Regions from separate parts of the Pelotomaculum sp. PtaB.Bin117 genome, predicted to be linked through region 3. Evidence: riboswitches for the same ligand, from Rfam matches in the RefSeq annotation. Region 3 holds a riboswitch; each other region holds the start of a gene.
What was found. Region 3 has a riboswitch for cyclic di-GMP ahead of A4E54_RS12455 (COG1470 family protein). Riboswitches for the same ligand answer to the same signal wherever they lie in the genome.
Positions count from the first base shown of each region.

Region 1: another riboswitch for cyclic di-GMP. It lies ahead of A4E54_RS11145 (hypothetical protein); the one in region 3 lies ahead of A4E54_RS12455 (COG1470 family protein).
Region 2: another riboswitch for cyclic di-GMP. It lies ahead of A4E54_RS08910 (sensor histidine kinase); the one in region 3 lies ahead of A4E54_RS12455 (COG1470 family protein).
Region 4: another riboswitch for cyclic di-GMP. It lies ahead of A4E54_RS06360 (hybrid sensor histidine kinase/response regulator); the one in region 3 lies ahead of A4E54_RS12455 (COG1470 family protein).

Region 1 covers NZ_MVQM01000151.1:24,763-26,964, forward strand. Annotated here, with positions in the region: gene A4E54_RS11130 (hypothetical protein) at 1-41, shown strand, start outside; gene A4E54_RS11135 (hypothetical protein) at 240-533, opposite strand; tRNA gene A4E54_RS11140 (tRNA-Thr) at 801-875, opposite strand; cyclic di-GMP riboswitch class I at 1,198-1,281, shown strand; gene A4E54_RS11145 (hypothetical protein) at 1,319-1,555, shown strand; gene A4E54_RS11150 (DUF2225 domain-containing protein) at 2,033-2,202, shown strand, end outside.
Region 2 covers NZ_MVQM01000126.1:5,836-8,037, reverse strand. Annotated here, with positions in the region: gene A4E54_RS08910 (sensor histidine kinase) at 1-1,046, opposite strand, end outside; cyclic di-GMP riboswitch class I at 1,236-1,342, opposite strand; gene A4E54_RS08905 (CPBP family intramembrane glutamic endopeptidase) at 1,516-2,202, opposite strand, start outside.
Region 3 covers NZ_MVQM01000164.1:13,261-15,462, forward strand. Annotated here, with positions in the region: gene A4E54_RS12450 (hypothetical protein) at 1-26, opposite strand, end outside; gene A4E54_RS12455 (COG1470 family protein) at 116-1,012, opposite strand; cyclic di-GMP riboswitch class I at 1,176-1,269, opposite strand; gene A4E54_RS12460 (ribonuclease J) at 1,394-2,202, opposite strand, start outside.
Region 4 covers NZ_MVQM01000095.1:2,029-4,230, reverse strand. Annotated here, with positions in the region: gene A4E54_RS06360 (hybrid sensor histidine kinase/response regulator) at 1-1,210, opposite strand, end outside; cyclic di-GMP riboswitch class I at 1,284-1,373, opposite strand; gene A4E54_RS06355 (response regulator) at 1,525-1,887, opposite strand; gene A4E54_RS06350 (hypothetical protein) at 1,880-2,125, opposite strand; partial or broken gene A4E54_RS06345 (chemotaxis protein CheA) at 2,109-2,202, opposite strand, start outside.

The sequences.
Region 1 (2,202 bases), on a different contig from region 3:
TAAACATTGACGATATGATTAAAACAAAGACTGTGCAGTAAATTACGTCGTCTCCGATTTGACAACGGCAGATTACTGGTTACGGAAACGACGTCTCAACAAAAAGATTGTACAAGCAAGCCTCCCCCCGGCTACCCGTCATTCATACCTGCGGCGTTTCACTGGCCTGCTTTTTTGGTAAAACCAAAGCCGCCCTGCCGGACGGCCAATTTATTAAACCTGGCTTATTACAGTCTTACTTAAGCGTTAAAGCGCTGCTTTATTTCTTCAGCAATTATTTCAATATCAACGTTTTCATTGTCGGAGTATATATTTTTACATTCTACCCTATACTCGGGAATTGTTTCTGCCGCTTCCTTTACCCTGAATAAAGGAGACAGCGCTGTATATTCAATTACATCTTTAGAAATTTTATATTCAGCCCTCATGATTATGGTTTTTGCAAACAGCTTAAGCAAATCTTCATTGTTATCGCCGCGAATTAAATCCCTCGGAATTTTAAACTTACCAACCCTATTTATTAGATCACTCACAAATAAAACCTCATCTACTCTTATTATCTATTCATTCTGGCATATTTTCTGGTACGAATCAATGAGCCCATTAACTGCTGAAGTAACGATTAAAAGCGTTTTGTTTAGTCAAGTAAATATTAGTTGGGAGCGCACCTGTCTTTTGGTTTTGCTCGGTTCTGTTAGGCATGGATAAGTCTCATTTTAAAATGTTTGGCACACTTTTGACTTCTAATAGCTAATGGCAAGGACTTCCAACCTCGGAACCCTTGCCATTGCTGTATAATTTGGAGCTGATGGTGGGATTTGAACCCACGACCTGCGCATTACGAGTGCGCTGCTCTACCCCTGAGCCACATCAGCAAATTAGTTCTTTCTCAGTTAATAACTAGTGTATCTAATATTTTATCTGAACAAGTGGTTAAAGTCAACTTTACTCAAATCTCACTTTACTCAAATCACAAGTTTATCCAAATTCCTTTCTTAATGAATTGACTATCTTATAATAATGAGAGCTATAAAATATGATCTGCTACGCAATTTCCCATAAATTCCATTTATAAACTTAAACATTTTATTGCTATCTGAATGTTAACTGCCAAACAGGACCAGAGTCCCGTAACAATAGTTCTTTTTTCATATTTCCTTATATTAGACAGCTTTATATAATAATATAAAAGACGCAAACTGAAAAGAGCAAACATAGTGAAAACTATGGACGCAAAACCACGGGTCTAAGGCATATTGCCATGATAGCCGGGTTACCAGTAACCCCGGTATTTCCTTTCACAAAGAAGGGTTAGCGGATGCGTTATGGAAAAATGTTTTACTTAAACGTTCTTAATATCATTTTATTAGTACTAACTTTATTAATATTAGTAAAATATTACAGTCCAATGCTTGCTGTTGGCATTGCCCTTTATTTATTGATGGGTTTTGACGATTCACGTAACAAGTTTTTCTCCCGCGCTAGTGAACAAAACCATACAGTTATAGTAACTGATTGGATAAAAAATGAAGTAAAGGCAACAATTATAAAATAAGTTAATAATATTATTAAAATGTGTTATTTTTAGGACTGAAGTCCTAAAAAATTGGGATATGCTACCCATGTGTGACAAATAAAAATAATTATAATTATTTTTAATACCTCCTTTAATATAATCACCCATCTGCGGGGTTTTACCCCACCATTCCCTTTTTTCCATAACAACAGGGAATTTTTTTTTGCTTCTAAATCGTATTTCCTTTACAGAAGCACTTAAATCTTTTTAAATATCTAAAAAAGTCAATAAAATCCATATAATAAGAAATAAATATACCCGCTTTTTCAGTTTAGAGAAATATATGCCTTCATCATAATTAAAAATTCCTTTCAAATACCATTTTAGTAGTATAAAATATTAATTGAAATTTCAAAGGCGGGTGAAAAACATTATATGGATGCTCTTGAAAGCATTTTGAAAAAAATATCTTTTTTTCAAAACTTAAACTGTCCTTTGCAAGACCTGGTTAAAAAAATGCATCTGGAACGTTTTGAAGAAAACACAGATATATTTTCTGAGGGAGATCAAGGTTCAAGCTTATACCTAATCATATCAGGAAGGGTTTTAATATATTCAAAATCGTCCACCGGGCAGGAAATGGCTATTCAAACACTTGAACCATCAGATATTTTTGGAGAAATGAG
Region 2 (2,202 bases), on a different contig from region 3:
GTTAAAGGTATTTCTTTGAGACTGCATTCAATGTTTATTTCCATTTCTATGCTTCTGGCTTCGGCCAGGCCTATTTTCGTGTAGAGAAGGGCGCTGACACTAAAATTATCAGTTTTTATCAAATCCACAGTTTTGGATACATCGCCGAATACCCCGCCTATATAATCCCGCGCTCTCTCAAAATAACCGCCTTCCAACAACCCGTAAATGGTTTGCAGCTGGTGGTGGAAATCATGCCTCTGTTTTCTGGAAGAATCAATTAATTGTTTGATCTGTTTTAAGTTTTCCTCCGCTCTCTTGGCCTCGTATTCCTTTTCCACGTGCTGTCCGATTTTTTTGACGGCGACAGTGGACAGTACCGTTAAAACAATGATAAATAACCCCATGAGTCCGTTAAAGATAATAAAATGTTCCCCCGGAAAAATATTCAACCTGACCGCGTTAAAAGCACTGTTTAAGATCGTCAGCAACAGTACGGGCAAAAGAACGACTACAAAGATAAAAATATTGTGCTTATTAATAATTTCTTCCTTTAAGTATTTTTGCATTTCTTTTCTTGATAAGTACCCTGAATAACTATATGCTTGAGAATAACCGATTAAAGATATATTAAAAATTTTACAGGCAACTATAAATATCAGCATGACAAAGGCTTGAGGAAGAAAGTATAAAACTCTGATAAAAGTGTAATTCCAGGCATCAGTCAGCGAAAAACCTTTGACATGCAGCAAGAACTGTATCGCTACGGTTTCTACCGAGCCGTAAAAAATTAGGCCAAGTAAAGAAGCAAGCATTACTATCCTGAATGGCAGGCGGGTAACCACGCGAATATTTAGAATGAATAAAAATGTTTCAAAAATTGAGTGGAGCCCGAAAGGTACCGGCAAGAGCCTGATGACATAAGCAAAACCCGCCTGTAAAACTCCGATTATTAGTAAATCGCGCCACCAGGGTCTGAGTCCTACCAGTAGAAACCCCAGGGCAGCCACCAGGATCGCTTCGGGAAACGAGACCAATAACAAAGATAAGAAAGTTATCGTGTTCAATTGGTTACCTTCCTTGAAGAATTATAATTAATTGAATAATAACATATTCCTGCCAACCTTGTCTAATTGTTACATTTTCTTGTCTAAAAGTTACATTTTCTTGTCTGATTTTGCACAGCAATCCCTGCAAACGAGAAGTACCGCTGCCGGCTCAATGTGCAGCGGTACTTTGCTTTTAAAATAGGTTTTTGCTGCAGCCCGGCGATCATTGACCGGCACTTCTGCTGAGACAAAGGACCGGTTTTAGACCCGTAGCTTTGCGCCCCTACCTTTCGGTAAGTTTGCCTTTTCAGTTGTTTCCAGGATTTGAGCAATACGATTGTGATATTTTACACAAATCAATTAAAAACAGCGCTCTTACAAAATAATAGACCCAAAGCATTCTTTTGGACGGTACTAAAATACCTATATTATGTGTATACGCTGTCTATAATATTTTTTTTGAGGGTCACGGGAAATTTTTCGTTTTTTATCTAAGAAGATACGGCCATATGATATATAAACCGATATTCGTTAATCCGTGAGCCAGGGAGACTCCTAAAAGCGATCTAAAGAAGCCGACGATCGTGGAAAAAAGCAGCGCAATGGCAAAAACTAAAACCAAGTCCGCCGGTGAACGATGCATAATATGCAGCATCGCAAAAATGAAACTAATGTGAATACTGCCGTACCACCTGCCTAATGTCTCCGCAGCCGCACGATACATAACCCCGCGAAAGATAAACTCTTCCAAAAAACCGGTGCTGACAAGCAGGATCAGCGCCGGAAGCCAGACATGCTGAAAAGTAAGCTCCGGCGCTAGAGGAGCGGGCCTTAATATCAGGTATTCTATTAAGCCCAGCGGCACCCCGAGGGAAGCCACCAGCAACTGAAGGGGCAAGCTGCCCACGATCAACCCGACATCCTCTGGCTTAAAGCTGGCATACCTCATCACGTACGCCGCCGCGGTAAAGAGTGGAAGACTGATAATCAGGTACATGTAAATAGGCGGAACGCCAACCAACGGCGTGGCAAGGCTCATGATCCGGATCAGCGGAGCCAGGGACAGCGCTAAGTAAACCAGATTTATCGCCTGTTTGTTGACCAGGGAAGCATGTACGAGCAAGGCTGCCAGCAGAACCACATGCCAGACAATCCCGTACAGCGGGTCATGGAA
Region 3 (2,202 bases):
AGAATGGCAACAGCTTTCTTACTCATAGATTCACCTCCTTTTATGTTCTTACCCGGACCAACTGGGATATCTAATTCTTCATCGATAGCCTTATTCAAAGCACTATAACCCGGGATTATTGCTTCGCAGTCTTTTCCGCATCCTTCAATTGCTTTTGCAGCTTGCGGATATACAGAATGACTGCAAGAATAACTGCTGAAAAAATTATTACGGTGCCCGCTAGTGTCGGCAAGGGCCCGACCACAAAGGAAAACTCCCGCTCATCAAAGTTTTCACCATCATGGGTCAACTGTATTTTACCTTTGAAATAACCGATTAAAGGCGCTTCATTCCAGGGAATTTCAATCTCTTTCTCTTTGCCGTGTAAAACGTTAAACATGGGTACATTAAGTTTTGCCCCCTGGTTTCTGCTCACGTCCGTAATATCAATATTGCCCCGCACTTCCAGATGCACATTGCCTGTATTAACTACCGAAATAGTAAAGACAGGCTTACTGACATGCCAGAAGCCGGTACCTGCTTTATTCACGAGCCATGCTCTTATCAGATTTAAATTCCCTGCGGCATCGGATACTTTTACGTAAACTAACGAACGAATTTCTGATGCAACGCTAATTGTCGCAGTCATTTCCCCCTTTTGCCCTGCGACCACAGGTATGAATTTGACGTTAAAATAAGTTACATATTCACCCTTTTCCGCATTTTTAGGAACATCGAACTTGACGCTTATTTTACCTTGTTCCCCACTATTTAGTTTTTCCGGAGCGTTGATTACAGTGGCCCAAGTCATGGGCGACCAGCTAGAATCGGTATCCTCTACCTTGTCCCATTGATTATTCTCCACGCGAAAATCTTGTATATAAGCCTCGAGCTCGACAGTTCCGTCTGTTCGGTTTTGCACATTAAATTCCTGTTCAAAGCTTTCCCCTGGTTTAACGGTTTTATCTACAATTGGCGGGCCCATACTAACACCGTTCAAATCCACGGCATAGGCGTATGAACTATTAAGCAATCCAAACCCTAAAAAAACAGAAACATGCCTTTAATCATATTCGTATTAATCATGCGTGGCGCCTCGTTAATCAAAAACATTTTCAGCGTCATAATTTATCGAAATTTGTCAAAATTAAAGCCAAGCCCAAGTAAAATACTTAGGCTTGGCTTTAATAACAACCTAAGGCAGCCCGGCTACCATAAGGCAAATTTAATACCCATTAGGTCCGTGGCTTTGCGACCTATGTCTTTCGACATAAGTTGCTTGTCTTTATTATATAAGCTATTATTTCCCTATGCAATATATTTTTTCACTATATTTACTATAATATCCGTTAAAACACGAAAAAGCCGCATTAGCGGCTTTATTCATATTAGGTACTATTTGTAATTGCTTTCGTCAAACCTCCATGATGATGGGTAAAATCATTGGCCTTCTCCTAGTTTTTTCATAAAGAAATTTTCCTAAAACATCCCTTGCTTGCGATTTAATGGTTGTCCATTCCGATACACCATGTTCCATACATATATCTAATGCAGTCCTTACCTTTATCCTTGCTTCTTCCAGCAATTCTTCCGATTCCCTCACGTATACAAAACCCCGGGATACTATGTCAGGACCGGCCACAATCAACCCGGCCTCGCGATTTATAGTAACCACTACGATTAGAATTCCGTCCTGGGAAAGCTGTCTGCGGTCTCTGAGAACGATATTGCCAACATCTCCGACACCTAAGCCGTCAACAAGCACTTTCCCGGCTGTTACTCTACCGTTGATTCGCCCGGCGCGCCGGGTAAATTCCAGTACCTGGCCATTTTCAGCCACAAAGACATTACCCGGCAAAACCCCAACTTCCTTGGCCAGTTCGGCATGCTTAATAAGCATTCTGTATTCTCCGTGCACCGGAACAAAAAACTTGGGGCGGACCAGGTTAATCATCATTTTGAGGTCTTCCTGGCAAGGATGCCCTGAAACGTGTATACTCGAAGCAGATTCGTAGATAACATGCGCCCCTTGTTTAAAAAGCTGGTCTATAATCCGGGCAACCACCTTTTCGTTTCCGGGGATGGGCGTGGCCGAAATAATAACCGTGTCGCCCGGTACGATATCTACCTGCTTATGGTCTGACAAGGCCATTCTCGTTAAAGCCGACATCGGCTCTCCCTGACTGCCGGTTGTCAAAATGACCACCTTGTGCCTTGGCAGAC
Region 4 (2,202 bases), on a different contig from region 3:
CAACGTCAATACCTTCCATCCGCAATTCAATAACTTTACCCATTTTTTTGGATAATTCCCGAATGATCCGGGGAAACTTGTTAAATACTTTTGCCACGGGCTGCATACGTGTTTGCATGATTTTTTCCTGCAGTTCGGTCGTTATGCTGTCGATGTTTTGCAACAAAACATTCAAACCCGTGATCTCCTTGCGGTAAGCCCCAAGTATGCGCAACAGCTGGTTTCTCCCGAGAACCATTTCACTGACCAGATTCAGCAAGTCGTTAAGCAAAGAAACGTTAACCCGGATTGTGTCTTCAATGCTCACTACCTGCTGTTTTTTCGTTCCATCCGGCGCTCCGTCAGATACCGGTAAGCCGGCAGCAGCCGGGCTGGCAGTGGCCGCGTCAAAATCAGCCTGTTCGGGCAACGCCGGTCTTACATCAGGTTGGCAGGCATTTTTCTCTGTTTGAGAACTATTGCTTCCTTTATCCATGAGCCGGGCAAGTTCGTCCAACCCGTCATTGACATCCAACTCAATAATATTTTCTTCCGGGATATCCAGGGCCAGAGCCGCCAAACTTTTCTCCAACACCGTGGTAATAAGAAAATCATTATCTGCATAACCAATAAGCCGGCCGATGGACTCAATTTTTTTTATAAAGTCAGCAGGCAGGTCGTAATTCAGCGCAACCTCCTTGTCAATTTTATGGCTTATCTTAAAAACCCTTTGTCCACGCTCTACAGCGTCCAATATAGCTGATTCCCGGCCATCTGCAATGATAACCTCTTCGTCTGGCTGCTCATTTACAGACATCCGTTCATTAATAACTTCTATTTGCCGGCCTGCGCCGGCATGACCGCTCATATTGGCCGATATATTGGCCAAATGCCCTGAAATATCAATATTATCACTGTTTTCCACATCTATAATCAGGTTTTTTAGACTGTCATTAGCCGCCAGTAAAACATCGACCATTTCATTTTTCACTTTTAACTTGCCGTTTCTTACTTCCCCAAGCAGATTTTCCATGGCATGGGATAAGTTTACAATATTTTTCAAGTTAAAAAAACCTGCCGTACCTTTGACGCTGTGTACAGCGCGAAAAATATTATTAATGATATCTGTATCCCCGCCGCCTTCTTCCAATTTTAACAAGCCAACTTCAACAACATCTACATGACTGACGGCTTCTTCTACAAATTCCCTGATAAGCTCTGCGTCTTGCATTATTAATCAACCTCTAAAAGCAAAAATAATACCCCGGCCAACCGGGGTGTCTGTCGGTATGATTATTAACTTTCCCGGCAACCCGGCCGTCTTAGTGCAAGTCCGGCACTTTAGACCCGCAGCTTTGCGCATATAGCTTTCACTATATTTGTACTTATCTGTTAATTTATATAAAACTTCTATCCTAATGTAAATAGGACTTTAGTCCCATTAATTAAACACTCTCCTAGCTTTAATTGAAACGGTAATTGTAATATTATATAATGTGCGGGCGGGAGGATGGGAATCGCCTGGTGTAAACTTTCACAAGGTGTTCACCGCAGCAGCTTTTTAAGTACCATTTCCAGTTGTTCCGGGGTAAAGGGCTTGGTTATCCAGGCGGTGGCCCCTGCTCTGCGGGCCTCTTCCTTTTTGGCCTGCTGCGACTCGGTGGTCAGCATGACGATGGGTGTAAAGCGGCAAGTCGTATTGGCCCGCACCTGCCGGATAAAGGTTATACCGTCCATACCGGGCATGTTCAGGTCGGTGATAACCAGGTCCGCCTTTTTGCTGTTTAGCTGCTTTAACGCCTCGTCCGCCCGCTGGAAGGTATGCAATTCATACCCCCGGCGCTCAAGGGCCAGCTTGATGCTGGCGAGCACGGTGGGAGAGTCGTCCACCGCCAGAATTTTATACACCCGGACGCACCTCCCCCGCCAAGAGCTCCCTGAAAATTTCCCCCGGCCCCTCCGGCGCCAATTCCACCGCTACGTGAGGAAATTCTTTTTGCAGGGCGACGATCAGCTGCAGGCCTGCAGCATCCAGTCCCGGAGCAGTAAACACTATCCTTCGGACCCCGGCAGCCTGGTCCAGGAGCCTTTGTCTGATTTTCTCCACGTAAGGCAGCAGCAGCGGCAGATCAATTTCCATTCGCATGAATAATTCCCTCCTTGTCCCGGTCACCAAAGGAAAGGCGCACCAGTTCGTTGGGGTCCAGCACCAGCAGCACCCGC